Linked DNA regions of Xanthobacter dioxanivorans. The protein of the gene in region 1 interacts with the protein of each later gene in a pairwise test. Links are inferred from orthologs where the notes say so. Each region holds a gene or a part of one and is shown on either strand. Other genes may lie near its edges. The genes, in order: EZH22_RS04880 and gltA.

The links.
Region 2: the proteins of EZH22_RS04880 (region 1) and gltA interact in binary tests that used the Escherichia coli proteins (3 or more experiments, as listed by UniProt). The link is inferred for Xanthobacter dioxanivorans from one-to-one orthologs.

What each region holds. Positions count from the first base shown.
Region 1 is NZ_CP063362.1:1,011,941-1,021,227, reverse strand. Bases 3,415-6,353 are described here. They hold EZH22_RS04880 (lipid kinase), read right to left. Parts: upstream 5,389-6,353; coding sequence 4,441-5,388; downstream 3,415-4,440. Other genes in these bases: EZH22_RS04875 (TetR/AcrR family transcriptional regulator), read left to right, coding at 5,920-6,353; EZH22_RS04885 (TerC family protein), read right to left, coding at 3,698-4,441; EZH22_RS04890 (hypothetical protein), read right to left, coding at 3,415-3,569. Outside these bases: EZH22_RS04905 (DUF3108 domain-containing protein), read left to right, coding at 1-122; EZH22_RS04900 (glutamine synthetase family protein), read left to right, coding at 352-1,755; EZH22_RS04895 (NAD(P)/FAD-dependent oxidoreductase), read left to right, coding at 1,826-3,130; more of EZH22_RS04890, read right to left, coding at 3,216-3,414; more of EZH22_RS04875, read left to right, coding at 6,354-6,609; EZH22_RS04870 (VOC family protein), read right to left, coding at 6,657-7,124; EZH22_RS04865 (PA0069 family radical SAM protein), read right to left, coding at 7,132-8,325; EZH22_RS04860 (aa3-type cytochrome c oxidase subunit IV), read left to right, coding at 8,625-8,777; EZH22_RS04855 (Re/Si-specific NAD(P)(+) transhydrogenase subunit alpha), read left to right, coding at 8,813-9,287. UniProt on the Escherichia coli protein: In vitro phosphorylates phosphatidylglycerol but not diacylglycerol; the in vivo substrate is unknown.
Region 2 is NZ_CP063362.1:3,997,514-4,003,540, forward strand. What follows is about bases 3,082-6,027. They hold gltA (citrate synthase), read right to left. Parts: upstream 5,237-6,027; coding sequence 3,926-5,236; downstream 3,082-3,925. Other genes in these bases: mobA (molybdenum cofactor guanylyltransferase MobA), read right to left, coding at 5,407-6,027. In the rest of the region: 3-hydroxyacyl-ACP dehydratase FabZ, read left to right, coding at 349-834; lpxA (acyl-ACP--UDP-N-acetylglucosamine O-acyltransferase), read left to right, coding at 834-1,640; UDP-2,3-diacylglucosamine diphosphatase LpxI domain-containing protein, read left to right, coding at 1,644-2,630.

The DNA.
Region 1 (9,287 bases):
GGCTTTTGGCGCCGTTCAAGGTGTCCGTCGCCACCCTGATCGGGACCGCGGTGCTGGAGGCGGAAAGCTTCGAGACCCAGGCGAAGGCCGATCCGGTGTCGGTGAGCGCGCCGCGTCCCTGATGCGGAATCCGCGCCTCGGCCGCCCATGCCACCATATCTCGTAGGGGGCGAAGCAGGAACGCGCATGCCCGCGCGATTCGGTCGCGATTCGTTCAGGCCCTGTTCCCATTCCCGCCGATCGAGCCCCTTTTCAGGAAACGCGAGCGTGTCCTTGACAGGGGCGCGTTGACACTGCCCCGAAGGCAGGTGTTCCCTGAGGCTGCGTGAGCGGTTCACGCGAGAGGACATCATGTCGAAACGCAGCAAGGGTGCGCAGAAGAAGGAAATCACGGCGCCGCGCGGCGTCGCCTCCCTGACCGAGGCCAAGGCCTGGATGGCCAGCCGGGGAATTACCGAGATCGAGTGCACGGTGCCCGACCTCGCCGGCGTGGCGCGGGGCAAGATCATGCCGGCCTCGAAATTCTTTTCGTCCCCCGTGATGAACCTGCCGCTCTCGGTCTTCTTCCAGACCATTTCGGGCGAGTATCCCGACTATGAGGGGCTCGTCGATTCGGTGGTGGCGGACAGCGACCTGGTCCTGGAGCCGGACCTCTCCACCCTGTGCTCCGTGCCCTGGGCGCAGGACCCGACCGCCCAGGTGATCCACGACGCCTTCCATCGCGACGGCCGTCCGGTGGAGGTCTCGCCCCGCCAGGTGCTCAAGCACGTCATCTCGCTCTACGAGAAGAAGGGCTGGAAGGCGGTGGTGGCGCCGGAGATCGAATTCTACCTGGTCGAGACCAACACCGACCCCGACTATCCGCTGAAGCCGCCGGTGGGGCGTTCCGGCCGGCCGGAGATCGGGCGGCAATCCTATTCGATCCAGGCGGTGAACGAGTTCGACGCACTGTTCGAGGACATCTACGATTATTCCGAGGCCCAGGGGCTCGAGATCGACACGCTGATCCACGAGGACGGCGCCGCGCAGATGGAGATCAACCTGCGCCACGGCGACCCGCTGACCCTGGCCGACCAGGTGTTCCTGTTCAAGCGCACCATCCGCGAGGCCGCGCTCGGCCACAAGATCTACGCCACCTTCATGGCCAAGCCCATCGCCAACGAGCCGGGCAGCGCCATGCACATCCACCAGTCGGTGATCTCCGCCGAGACCGGGCGGAACATCTTCTCCGACGATGACGGCGATCCCACGCCGGAATTCTTCTCCTTCATCGCCGGCCACCAGAAATATATGCCGGCGGTGATGTGCATCATGGCGCCCTACGTGAACTCCTATCGCCGGCTCACCCGCGATTCGATGGCGCCGATCAATCTCCAGTGGGGCTACGACAACCGCACCGCCGGCCTGCGCGTGCCGCCCTCCACCCCGGAGGCGAGGCGCCTGGAAAACCGCGTGCCCTCGTCCGATGCCAACCCCTATCTCGTCATCGCCGCGTCCCTCGCCTGCGGCTATCTCGGCATCATGGAGAACCTGCGGGCCACCGATCCGCTGGAGGGGGACGCGAAGAACCTCGACTTCGACCTGCCGCGCGGGCTTCTGGAGGCGGTGGCGGCCTTCGAGGAGAGCGAGGCCCTGTCCGAGGTGCTCGGCCGCCGCTTCGTCGCCACCTACGCGGCGGTCAAGCAGGCCGAGTTCGAGACCTTCATGCGGGTCATCTCGCCCTGGGAACGGGAGTACCTGCTGCTCAACGTCTGATGGAGCGTTGCTTCGGGCCAGATCCCGCGGGCCGCACGCCCGCGCGCAATGATAAGGAAGGGGGAACGCAATGATCCGCGTGACCGCCCCGCTGAATCCCGCCGGCCATGCCCGCTCCTGGTACGCGGCGACTGCGGTTCCCTGTCCCGCCTTCGCTCCCCTTAGGGGCGGCGCGAAGGCGGACGTGTGCGTGCTGGGCGGTGGCTATACGGGGCTGTCGGCGGCGCTGCATCTGGCCGAGGCCGGCTTCCGGGTGGTGTTGCTGGAGGCGGTCCGGGTCGGTTCGGGCGCCTCGGGGCGCAATGGCGGCCAGCTTCATTCAGGCCAGAGGCGCGACCAGGACTTTCTCGAGAAGGCCGTGGGCCTCGATGACGCCCGCAAGCTCTGGGACCTCGCCGAGGAGGCGAAGGCGTTGGTGCACGACCGCATCGCCCGCCACGCCATCGCCTGCGACTACCGGCCCGGTCTCATCCACGCCGACCACAAGCCGCACTTCGTCGCCGAGAGCCACGCTTATGCCCGGCGCCTTGCCGAGGTGTACGGCTACGACCAGGTGACGCCCCTCTCCCGCGAGGAATTGCGGGCGCTGGTGGGCAGCCCCGCCTATCACGGAGGGACGCTGGACCGGGGCGCGGGCCATCTCCACCCGCTCAACTTCGCCCTCGGCCTTGCCACGGCGGCGAGCGCCGCGGGGGTGGAGATCCACGAGGGCACCCGGGTGGCGAAGGTCGCGGATGGCCCCTCCGGGGTGAGCGTGACCACCGACACCGGCGGCACCGTCCATGCCGACTTTCTGCTCGAATGCGGCAACGGCCTGATGGACGGGCTGGACCGGCGGGTGGGGGCCCACGTCATGCCCATCTGCAACTACATCGCCGCCACCGAGCCCCTCGGCGCGCGGGCGCAGGAGATCATCGCCAATGACGCGGCGGTGGCGGACAGCAAGTTCGTCATCAACTATTTCCGCCTGAGCGCCGACGGGCGGCTGCTGTTCGGCGGCGGGGAGAGCTACCGGCGCTCGCTCCAGCCCGATGTGCCGGCCTTCGTGCGGCCGTTCATGCTGAAGATCTTCCCCCAGCTCGCCGACGTGCGGATCGATTACGGCTGGGGCGGGGTGCTCGCCATCACCCTGCCGCGCCTGCCCTTCGTGCGGCGCCTGTCGGACCATGTCCTGGTCTCGGCTGGCTATAGCGGGCAGGGGGTCGCGCTGGCGCCGCTGTTCGGCAAGATTCTCGCCGAGGCCGTGCGCGGCCAGATGGAGCGCTTCGACGTGCTCCAGCGCTTGCCGGTGCCGCCGTTTCCGGGCGGCACCCTCATGCGGTACCCGCTGCTGGTGGCGGGCCTGAGCTATTACGCCCTGCGCGACCGGCTCTAGATTGGGGAAAGAGGACGCCGCGTCCCCTCTCAACGTCCTTAAGGGCGATTTGCCGAGCAAATGGGTTCAGTTGCTCGGATCGCGCCTAGAGGCCGCCGAGCCGCCTGGCTTCCGCGAGGGCCTTGAGGCAGCCGGCCTCGTCGCCCGCGGCCTGTAGGTTGATGGCCTGGTTGAGGGCGCCGTAGGCGCCGGTCTGAGGCTCGCTGAGTCCGGCGGAGGAGAGCGAGCCCGGGGTGGGCTGCTGGTCGGTCTGCGCGCCGATGCTCTGCTGCTCTGTCGGCGGCTTCTGCGGACGGGGCAGGCGCGATTTCAGCTCGGCCTGCACGCCGACGATCTGCTCGAGGCAGGTCTGGGCCGAGGCGGGAGTGCCCCAGGCGAGCACGGCAAGGAACGGCGCCGCGGCGCAGGCGGCGGCACGGAGGAAGAGACGGGGAGGCATCGGCGAACCTCTGACTTTGACCTCGATCGGGGAGCGCGCCGGCCGGCAGCCCGGCGCAGCACCGAAGCATAGAGCAGATCGGGCCCGGCCCGCCATGCGGCGGAGCCGGGTTCCCGCATTGCGACGCCTCAGCCGTGCGGCGGCACCGTCCGGCGCCGCCGCACCAGCATGTTGAGCGCCTCGATGGCGGTGGAAAAGCCCATGGCGGCATAGACGTAGCCCTTGGGCACGTGGGCGCCGAAGCCTTCGGCGATCAGCGTCATGCCGATCATGATGAGGAAGCCGAGGGCGAGCATCACCACGGTGGGATTGGCCTCGATGAACTTCGCCAGCGGATCGGCGGCCAGGAGCATGCAGGTGACCGCCGCGATGACGGCGATGATCATGATCGGGATGTGCTCCGTCATGCCCACGGCGGTGATGATGCTGTCGATGGAGAAGACGAGGTCCAGCATCAGGATCTGGGCGATGGCGGCGGCGAAGCCGATGGTCACGCGGCTTTCCTTGACGTCCTCGGCATGGGTGACCGGATCCACGTTGTGATGGATCTCGGTGGTGGCCTTCCACACCAGGAACAGGCCGCCGGCGATGAGGATGAGGTCGCGCCATGAGAAGCCCTGTCCGAGGACCGAGAAGATCGGGGTCGTCAGCTTCACGATGATGGCGATGGTGCCGAGCAGCGCCAGGCGCAGCACCAAAGCGAGGCCGATGCCGATGCGCCGGGCCTTCGAGCGGTACTGCGGCGGCAGCTTGTTGGTGAGGATGGAGATGAAGATGAGGTTGTCGATGCCGAGCACGACTTCCATGGCCACCAGCGTCACCAGGGCCACCCAGGCGGCGGGGTCGGCGGCGAGTTGAAGGAGGTAGTCCATCACGGGGCACCCAGGAGCGATGAGGTTGCGGGAGAGGCGGCGCGGACCGGCGGCGCGTACACGCGGATGGCCGCCGGCCGGATGCGGAAATGCGCGGGGGTGAAGGTGACGAGCTCGCCATCGGTGTTGACGGGTCGGGGGCGGCTGGTCCGCACCACCACCTCGGTGGTGCGGAAGGCGCGCACGTCATCCCATTCGCCCTGCGTGCCCCGCCGGAGCGCGGGAAGGAGGGTCAGGAGCCGCCACCAATGGTCGACTTCAAGGCTGTAGAAATCCAGCTTTCCGTCGTCGGGGGCGGCCGAGGCCGCGACCGTCATGCCGCCCCCGTAATAGCGTCCGTTGCCCACCGAGACCTGCAGCGTGCGCACGGTCTCGACCTGGCCGTCATGCTCGATGAAGGCGGTGAAGAGCCGCGACTGCAGGAGCAGGCGGGCGGCGACGACGCCGTATCCCAATATTCCGAATTGCCGCTTGGCCTGCTGGGTCAGCGCGCGGGCGAGGTCGGCCGAGAAGCCGACGCTGGCGACGTTGAGGAAGGGATGGCCGTTGACCTCGCCGAGGTCGACGGCGCGCGGCTGCCCCGACACGATGAGGCGCGCCGCGGCGAGGGGATCGGGCGGGATGGCGAGGGTGCGGGCGAAGTCGTTGGCGGTGCCCAGCGGCAGGACGCCCAGCGGGAGCTGGGTGTCGAACAGGCCGGATGCGGCCGAGTTGAGGGTGCCGTCGCCGCCGCCGAGGATGATCAGGTCCACCTCTCCGGCGCGGGCCCGGATGAGATCGGACAGGGGGCGGTCCTGCGGGAGGTCGGCATCGATGAGGTGAAGGTCGTCGGACAGCGCGGCCCGCGCGGCCGTCAGCGATGCCGAGCCATTGCGGGCGCGGGGATTGACGACGAGGAGCGCGCGGCGCCGCCCGGCGCGATCGCTCGCGGAAGACGCAGCCGTCATGACGGCGGAAGAAAAAGCATGGGCGGTTCGGGTCCCAAAGAGTGCTGAGCACGCTGTGATCCGACATCACGCAGGTCGTCTGCGCCAGAGGGGCCCGGATCGGTTTCCGTAAAGTAGGGTGGGGGTGGAGGCCGCCAAGTCGGATGTGGCGCAATGTCGCGGGGTCCGGCGGGATCGACGGAGGGGCCGGAGGCAGGCCGGTTGTCCCGTTCGCAGCGCCGTCGCATCCGAAGGCCGGCCGAAATGAAAAAGGGAGGAGAGCGGGGGCGTTGCTCTCCTCCCTCGGTCCGATCAGCGCGTGGGTTGCGGAACCACGCGATTGACCGAACGGTTCAGTTCGATGAATGGAAGTTAGCCCAGTTCCGCGGCCTTGGCAACGGAGAACTGAACGGTTCGGTCAATTTTTTCCTTTCAAGGACTGTGGCGTGGGTGCAACCTGTTGGCCGGACATGGTGCGGCGGGCATTCGGAGCTTGCGCCGGGCGGGCGCCATCGCCGAGAACAGGGCGGGGAGAGAAAGCGACGTGAGCTTATGAGCGAGAGCGGTGCCGACGGGGACCTCAAGGTGCGCGCAGGCAACACGCGGGAGAGCCTGTCCGCCGCCGGGCAGGACCCCGAAAAGCGCAATCAGATCCTGGTGGGTGCGCGGGATGTGTTTTTCGATCGCGGCTTCGACGCTGCCAGCATGGGCGATATCGCGCGCGCGGCCGGAGTCTCCAAGGGCACCCTCTACGTTTATTTCGAGAACAAGGAAGACCTCTTCGCCGCCCTGGTCGCGAGCGAATGCGAGGAGACCGCAGAGCGGATGTTCGTGGTGGATGCCGAGGAAGAGGACGTGGAAACCGCCCTCACCAAGCTCGGCTATTCCTTCATCCACGCCGTCCTGCGCCCGAGCAGCATCGCGCTGCTGCGCACCGTCATCGCCATCTCTGCCAAGTTTCCCGACATCGGACGGCAATTCTTCGAGGCCGGCCCCTGCGAGGGGGTGAGCCGCCTGTCCCGCTTCCTCGCCGCCAAGGTGGAACAGGGGGTTCTCGACATTGACGACGTGGATCAGGCGGCGAGCCAGTTCCTCACCTTGTGCAAGGACGGCGTGACCATTCCCGTCCTCGTCGGCGCGCCGGACGCCCCCGACCCGGAATCGGTGGCGAAATCCGTACGGGGTGCGGTCCGCGTGTTCATGCGCGCCTATGGCGCCGACCGCTGCCGCCCGGACGCCTGAAGGCATCACGGCGCGGCGAGCACCGCACCCGCCGCGCACCGTGCGGCTCAAGATGCGGCTTTCTTGGGCACGGTCAGCCGACCTTCGGCATCGAATGGGAAGAAGGGATTGTGCGCCACTTCCCACAGGTGCCCGTCAGGATCGGCGAAATAGCCGCTCGTCCCGCCCCAGAAGACCTTCTGCGCCGGCTTCACCTGCGTGCCTCCGGCCGCAGCCGCACGGGCGATGAGTGCGGCCACCTCCTCTTCGCTTGCCACGTTGCAGGCGAGCGTCTGCCCGGCGAAACGCTGCGCGGGCTCGTCGGGAAGGGTTGCGTCCTCCGCGAGGCGATGGCGTGGGAACAGGCTCAGCACCACGTGCCCGGCCATGAAGAAGGCGACGCCCTCCGCTCCGGCGTCGCGCTGTTCGAGACCCATGGCCGAATAGAATGCGCAGGCGCGGGCGAGGTCACCGACGCCGAGGGTGACCAAATGGAGGCGCAGGGCTGGCGAAGGCGAAGTGGTCGGCACGGGCATGGGGCTCTCAATCGAACAGGGAAAGCTGCTGGCCGGGAGCGGCCGGACGGCGGAAATGGGTGGTGGTGAGCTTCATGCCCCGTCCCGCCAGGCCGAGGCGCCGGGCGGCGATCTCGAAGCGGCGGCCGATGGTCCACGCATAGGGGCCTTCGCCGCGCTGCCGCTTGCCGAAGGTGGCATCATAGTCCCGCCCGCCGTGCATCTGCCGGATGAGGCCCAGCACGTGCCGGGCCTTGTCGGGAAAATGCGCCACCAGCCATTCACGGAACAGGTCGGCGATCTCCAGCGGCAGGCGCAGCATGACGTAGCCGGCCTCGCAGGCGCCCGCGGCCTTGGCCGCGTCGAGGATGCGCTCCACCTCCATGTCGTTCAGCGCCGGGATGAGCGGGGCGGTGAGCACGGCCGTGGGGATGCCCGCGTCGGCGAGGCGGCGGATGGTGCCGAGCCGAACGTGCGGGCTCGCCGCCCTCGGCTCCATGGTCCGGGCGAGATGCGGGTCGAGGGTGGTGACGGAGATGGCCACCTTCACCAGGCCGCGCTCGGCCATGGGGGCGAGGATGTCGATGTCACGGGCCACCAGCGCCGACTTGGTCACGATGCCCACCGGATGGCCGAAATCCGCCAGCACCTCGAGAATGCGCCGCGTCACTTCGTAGCGCCGTTCGATGGGCTGGTAGGGGTCGGTGTTGGTGCCCATGGCGATGACGCGGGGCTGGTAGGAGGGGTGGGAGAGCTCCCGCGCCAGCAGTTCCGGTGCGTCCGGCTTTACGAACAGCTTGCTCTCGAAATCGAGGCCGGCGGAGAGGCCGTGATAGGCATGGGTCGGCCGCGCGAAACAATAGACGCATCCGTGCTCGCATCCGCGATAGGCGTTGATGGAGCGGTCGAAGGCGATGTCGGGTGACTGGTTGCGGGTGATGATCGTGCGCGCGCGTTCCTCCGTTACCTGCGTGCGGAAGGGGGGCAGCTCTTCGAGGCTCTGCCAGCCGTCGTCGAACAGCACCCGGGCCGCCGGCTCGAACCGCCCGGCGGCGTTGGACACCGCGCCGCGCCCACGCCGGCGCTCCGCCTCGACGCCCGCACCGCCCTCCCCGTGGAGCGCGGCGGGGACGGCAGGGGGCGGGAGCGCCCGCTCTTCCGCGAGGCGGCCGACAATGCGCGCCGACCGCGGCTCGGTCACCGCGAGCGGCGCCGCCTTCACCTTCCGCGCCGGGGGGGCTGGCTTGTCCCTCGGCGCGCCGTCGTCCGCAGGCGGGGACCGGCGTGCTGTGCGAGAGCGGGAATCACGATCGGGCATCATAAAAAAAGGCTAGCACCGCGCCGCGAACAAAACAAGAACATACGATGCCAGGCCAACGTGTTCTTCATATCGGACAATCGCTTCAGCCGAGCCCGCGGCACTCCCCCGGATTTTGGTGGCATATTGTACACCACAATGCGGTTGCCAGAAATTCGCAACTCCGCTAAAGGCCAATACAAACGCTGGAGCAGGGGGAAAAGATGGCTGACCACGCCACGGCCGAGTATGCCACCGCGGATGGCAACGACTACGCCGAACACGAGAGCACCTACGTCCTTTTCACCGCCCTGACCAAATGGGGCGCGATCGGCGTCGCTATCATCCTCGCCCTCATGTGGATCTTCCTCCTCTGACCCGCTGATGGGCGGGAGCACCGGAGACATTTCAGATGAAAATCGCTGTCCCCGCCGAGATTGATCTCGGCGAGCCGCGGGTCGCTGCGACCCCGGATACGGTGAAGCGTCTCGTCGCGCTTGGCGCCGACGTGGCGGTGGAGACCGGCGCGGGCGTGAAGTCCGGCATTCTCGATGCCGACTATGTGGCGGCAGGCGCCACCATCGCGCCGTCGGCGTCGGATGCGCTGTACGGCGCGGACGTGGTACTGAAGGTGCGCCGCCCGACGGAAGCCGAACTTTCGTCGTACAAGCCCGGCGCGCTGCTTCTGGCCATCCTCGACCCGTACGGCAATGACGAGGCGCTGGCGACGCTGGCCCGCTACAACGTCAACGCCTTCGCCATGGAGCTGATGCCCCGCATCACCCGGGCCCAGGTGATGGACGTGCTGTCCTCCCAGGCGAACCTTGCCGGCTACCGCGCGGTGATCGACGCCGCCGCGGAGTTCAACCGAGCCCTGCCGCAGATGA
Region 2 (6,027 bases), 3.0 Mb from region 1 along the record:
TCGGCGAGGGCAGCAAGATCGACAACCTGGTGCAGATCGCCCACAACGTGGTCATCGGGCGCCACTGCATCGTGGTGTCCCAGACCGGAATTTCCGGTTCCACCACGCTTGGCGACTTCGTGATGCTCGGCGGGCAGGTGGGCGTGGTCGGCCATGTCACCATCGGCACCGGCGCGCAGATCGCGGCGTCCAGCAACGTGAAGGGTGACGTCCCCCCGGCGTGCGCTGGGGCGGCTCGCCGGCCAAGCCCGTGCGCGAATGGTTCCGCGAGGTGACGACCCTCAAGCGCCTTGCCGCCGCGAGCGCGCGCCGGGGGGAGAAGGACATGGAGGGGGAGGGAGCGGACGAATGACCGAGACGACGTCTATGGGGGCGGACGCCGCAACCAAGGTGCTCCAGAGCGCGGACATCCAGCGGGTGCTGGCGTGCCTTCCCCACCGCTATCCCTTCCTCATGGTGGACCGGGTGGAGCAGATCGACGCCGACCTCTCCTGCATCGGCATCAAGAACGTCACGGCCAACGAGCCGCATTTCCAGGGCCACTTTCCCGGTAATCCGGTGATGCCCGGCGTGCTCATCATCGAGGGCATGGCGCAGACCGCCGGCGTCGTCTGCGTCCTGGGCAAGGACAACGAGAAGCCCTCCCTCGTCTATTTCATGACCATCGACGAGGCCAAGTTCCGCCGTCCGGTGGTGCCCGGAGACGTGCTCGAATACCACATGACCCGCATTTCCCGCCGCCGCAACATGTGGTGGTATCGGGGCGAAGCGAAAGTGCGTGGCGAGCTGGTGGCCGAAGCCAAGGTGGGCGCCATGATCGTGGAGAACAGCTAGTGCCGAAGATCGATCCCACCGCCCGGGTGGAAAACCCGGCGGGCCTCGCGGATGACGTGGAGATCGGCCCCTACTGCATTCTCGGTCCGGACGTGGTGCTGAAGGCGGGCGTGAAGCTCCTCTCACACGTGAATGTCCAGGGCGTCACCACCATCGGCGCGCGCACCGTGGTCTATCCCTTCGCCTCGCTCGGCACGGCACCGCAGTCGGTGCATTACAAGGGCGAGCGCACAGAGTTGCACATCGGCGCGGAATGCGTGCTGCGCGAGCACGTCACCGCGAGCACCGGTACCGCCGGCGGGGTTGGCGTGACCCGCATCGGCGACCAGGTCATGATGATGACCGGCTCCCATGTGGGCCACGACTGTGCGGTCGGCAACCAGGTGATTTTCGCCAATAACGCGGTGCTCGGCGGCCATGTGAGCGTGGGGGACTTCACCTTCCTCGGCGGCCAGTGCGCCGTCCACCAGTTCACGCGCATCGGCGCCCAGTGCATGATTTCCGGCCTCACCGGCGTGCGCGAGGACGTGATCCCGTTCGGCAACGTGCTCGGCCAGGCCGGCAAGCTCGTGGGCCTCAACGTGGTGGGCATGAAGCGCCGCGGCTACAGCAAGGCCGAGATGCACGAGGCCCGGGCGGTCTATCGCGACCTGTTCTTCGGCGAGGGAACGTTCGACGAGCGCCTCGCGCGGGTTCGGGAGAAGGAGGCGCAGTCGCCCTTCGCCGCCACCGTGCTGGGCTTCATCGACGCCGATCGCAAGCGCCCCCTCTGCCAGCCCTCGCGGGGCGTCATCAAGGAGGAGTGAGGCGTGAGCCTGCCGGGGCAGAACGGGCGGGAGACGGATCCGGCGCCCGGCCCGTCCGATGAGCCATCATGCCCGGGACCGGCCGGAGGTGAGCCGAAGGGGCCGTCCGCGCCCGGTGAAGGACCGATCGGCAAGCGCCCGTCCGGGACGGGTCCCCTCGGCATCGTCGCCGGGGGTGGCGCATTTCCCGCTGCCGTTGCCGACGCGGTCGTGGCCGAAGGGCGGGAGGTGCTGCTCTTCCTCATTCGCGGCTTCGCCGACCCGGCGCTGGAGCGCTATCCCCACCACTGGTTCCGCCTCGGCTCGCTGGGCTCGGTCACCGCGCTGGCGAAGGCGCGTGGGGTGAAGGACCTGGTCATGGTGGGCGCGCTCACGCGCCCACGGGTGTCAGACCTCGGCCTCGACTGGACCATGCTCCGCGTGCTGCCGCGCATCATCCGGCTGTTCCGGGGGGGCGACAATCATCTCCTGTCCGGCGTGCTGGGCCTGGTGGCCGAGCAGGGCTTCCACCTCATCGGCGCGCATGAGGCGGTGCCGCGCCTGCTCCTGCCGGAGGGCGTGCTGGGCGCCCTCGCGCCCACGGCGCAGGACCGGGCGGACATGGCGCGCGGGCTCGACCTGATCCGCACCCTCGGGCCGTTCGACGTGGGGCAGGGGGTGATCGTGGTCGACGGCTTCGTCGTGGCGGTGGAAGCGGCGGAAGGCACCGACCAGATGCTCGCGCGCTACGGCGAGATGCGCCGCACCGGCCGCCTGCGCATCCCCGCGCGGCGCGGCGTGCTGGTGAAGGCGCCGAAGCCGGGCCAGGACCGGCGCGTCGACCTGCCCTCCCTCGGTCCGGCCACGGTGGAGCGGGCGGCGGAAGCAGGGCTCGCGGGCATCGCCTTCGAGGCCGGCGGCGCCATCGTGCCGGATGCCCAGGCGCTGGGTTCTGCCGCCGACTCGGCTGGCCTGTTCGTGTTCGGCATGGGCCGGGGCGACGCGGCATGAGTTCGGGGGCGCAGGTGCGCGGGGCGCCGGGCAAGCCGCTGCGCGTGTTCATGGTGGCGGGGGAGGAGTCCGGCGACCAACTCGGCGGCGCCCTGATGGAAACGCTGGCGGCGCAGGTGCCCGATATGGCGTTCCGTGGCGTCGGGGGCCGGCGCATGACGGCGGCGGGGCTCGAAAGCCTCTTTCCCATGGACGACCTGACCGCCATCGGCATCGCCGCCGTGCTCGGCCGGCTGCCCATTCTCCTGCGCCGGCTGAAGCAGACGGTGGCGGCGGTCCTCGCGGATCCTCCCGATGTGCTGGTCCTGGTGGATGCGCCGGATTTCACCCACCGCGTCGCGGCGCGGGTGCGGGCGGCGAACCCGGACATTCCGATCGTGAAGTACGTCTCGCCCACCGTCTGGATCTGGCGGCCGGGGCGGGCGCCCGCCATGCGGCCCTATGTGGATGCGCTCCTCGCCTTGCTGCCGTTCGAGCCCGAGGTGCACCGCCGGCTGGGGGGCCGCCCACCTTCTATGTGGGTCATCCCCTCTTGGAGCGGCTGGACGCGTTGCGCCCGTCGCAGGCGGAAGCAGCGCGCCGGCGGGCGGAGCCGCCGCTCGTGCTGGTGCTGCCGGGCAGCCGCCGGCGCGAGATCGTGCGGCTGGGCCGGGATTTCGGCGCCGCGCTCGCCGAGGTGGGGCGCTCGCAGCCCATGGAACTCGTCCTGCCGACCCTGCCGCGCCTCGAGGCGCTGGTGCGGGAGACGGTCGCCGACTGGCCGCTGAAGCCCCGCATCGTCACCTCGGAAGCCGAGAAGCTCGCGGCCTTCCGCGGCGCGCGGGCGGCGCTGGCGGCCTCGGGCACCGTCACGCTGGAGCTGGCGCTGGCGGGCATCCCGCACGTGGCCGCCTACCGCATCGGCTGGCTGGAGGCGCAGATCGGCCGCCGCGTGCTGCAGGGCACGACGGTGATCCTGGCGAATCTGGTGGCGGGGGAGAATGTGGTGCCGGAATTCCTGCAGGAATACTGCACCGTCCCGGCGCTGGTCGGCGCGCTCACGGGGCTGCTCGCCGACACGCCGGAGCGGGCGCGGCAGGAGGCGGCGTTCGCCCGCTTCGACGCCATCTTCGGCATCCGGGGGCCGAGCCCCAGCGCGCGCGCCGCCGAGGTGGTGCTGCACCTCGCCCGCACCGGGCGCCCGGGCATTCTGCCGGCGGCCTGAGGGCCGGCCTCGATCAGGCCACGTCAAAACGCAAAGCGCGGCCCGGAGGCCGCGCTTTTTTCTCCGATGTGAACGCTCCGGTCCGAAGCGATCACTTCCGCTTGGACATGGCGATGTAGTCGCGCTGGGCGGCACCGGTATAGAGCTGACGGGGACGTCCGATGCGCTGGCTCGGATCCTCGATCATTTCCTTCCACTGGCCGATCCAGCCCACGGTGCGGGCGAGGGCGAACAGCACGGTGAACATGGTGGTGGGGAAGCCCATCGCCTTGAGCGTGATGCCCGAGTAGAAGTCGATGTTCGGGTAGAGCTTCTTCTCGATGAAATAGTCGTCGGAGAGCGCGATGCGCTCCAGCTCCACGGCCACGTCCAGCAGCGGGTCGTCCTTGATGCCGAGCTCGGTCAGCACCTCGTGGCAGGTCTGCTGCATGATCTTGGCGCGCGGGTCGTAGTTCTTGTAGACCCGGTGTCCAAAGCCCATGAGGCGGAACGGATCGTTCTTGTCCTTGGAGCGCCGGATGTATTCCGGGATGCGATCGACCGAGCCGATCTCGGCGAGCATCTTCAGCGCCGCCTCGTTGGCGCCGCCGTGGGCGGGGCCCCACAGGCAGGCAATGCCGGCGGCGATGCAGGCGAAGGGATTGGCGCCGGAGGAGCCGGCAAGGCGCACGGTGGAGGTGGACGCGTTCTGCTCGTGATCGGCATGGAGGATAAAGATCTTATCCATGGCCTTCGCGAGAATGGGGTTGACCTTGTATTCCTCGCACGGCACCGCAAAGCACATGTGCAGGAAGTTCGCCGTGTAGTCGAGTTCGTTCTTGGGATAAACGAACGGCTGGCCGATGGAATACTTGTAGGCCATGGCTGCCAGCGTCGGCATCTTCGCGATCATGCGGATGGATGCGATCAGGCGCTGGGTGGGATCGGAAATATCGGTGGAATCGTGATAAAAGGCGGACAGCGCGCCGACGGATGCCACCATGATGGCCATGGGGTGCGCGTCGCGGCGAAAGCCCTGGAAAAAGCGTGTCATCTGCTCGTGAACCATCGTGTGGAGGGTCACTGAGCTGTCGAATTCGGCCTTCTGGGCGGCGGTGGGAAGCTCGCCGTAGAGCAGGAGATAGCAAGTCTCGAGGAAGTCACCGTTCTCGGCGACCTGTTCGATGGGGTAGCCGCGATAGAGCAGCACGCCCTCGTCGCCGTCGATGTAGGTAATCTTGCTCTCGCAGGAGGCCGTGGAGGTGAAGCCGGGGTCGTAGGTGAACATCCCGGTGTGGCCATAGAGCTTGGATATATCCACCACGTCCGGCCCGATGGTGCCTTCGTGGATCGGAAGTTCCCAGCTTTTCTCCCCCAGGCTCAGCTTGGCCGCTTTTGCGCCGGTGTTGGTGGTGGCGTCCATGGATCCCTCATCCTTTGGGCGGACAGAAACCGGAACTCCGCGGAGGCCGGAGGTGGCCGTCCGGTTCTCCGAGCGGCAAGTCCGTCTCCGCTCCGGCATCTTCGCGAATGCGAAGCTGCCATCTCGCAGTCCTAAACCCTCCCCAATCCTGCCGCAAGCGTGACCATGCTTCATTGCCGGGCAGAGGCGCGAATCTGAGCAATGGCAAGCTCTTCCGGCGTGTTCACATTGAAGAATGGGTCGTCGGGCGTGGTGTCCCAGTTCTCTGTTACGGCGTTAAGGTGCTCCAGCAGAAGCCCGACTTTCAGACGTCCCATCGTCAGGCTTTGCCGCAGCGCGGTGCGCGCGGTGGCGGGCCACACTGCGATCACCGGATGACGCTGCCCGCCCGAGCCGGCGCAGACCACGCTTCCGCATTGCCGGCGGCGCCCGACCAGCCGCTGCGCCAGGTCCGGCGGAAGGAAGGGCGTGTCCGCCGGCACGGTCAGCAGGTCGGCATCAGGGGCGACATCGGCAAGGTGGTCGAGGCCGGCCAGCACCCCCGCGAGGGGCCCCGGAAAGCCGGCGATGCTGTCGGGAAGCACCGGGCAGCCGAACGCCGCGAAGGCGTCGCCCGCCGTGTTGGCGTTGATCCACAGCTCGCGCACCTGGGGCCGCATCCGCTCGATGACATGGGTGATGAGCGGCCGGCCGGCGAGGGGAACGAGGGGCTTGGCGGGCGCGCCGAGGGCTTCGGCCTCCATCCGCCGGCCAAGGCCGCCGGCGAGGATGAGGGCGTAGGGGCGGGGGTC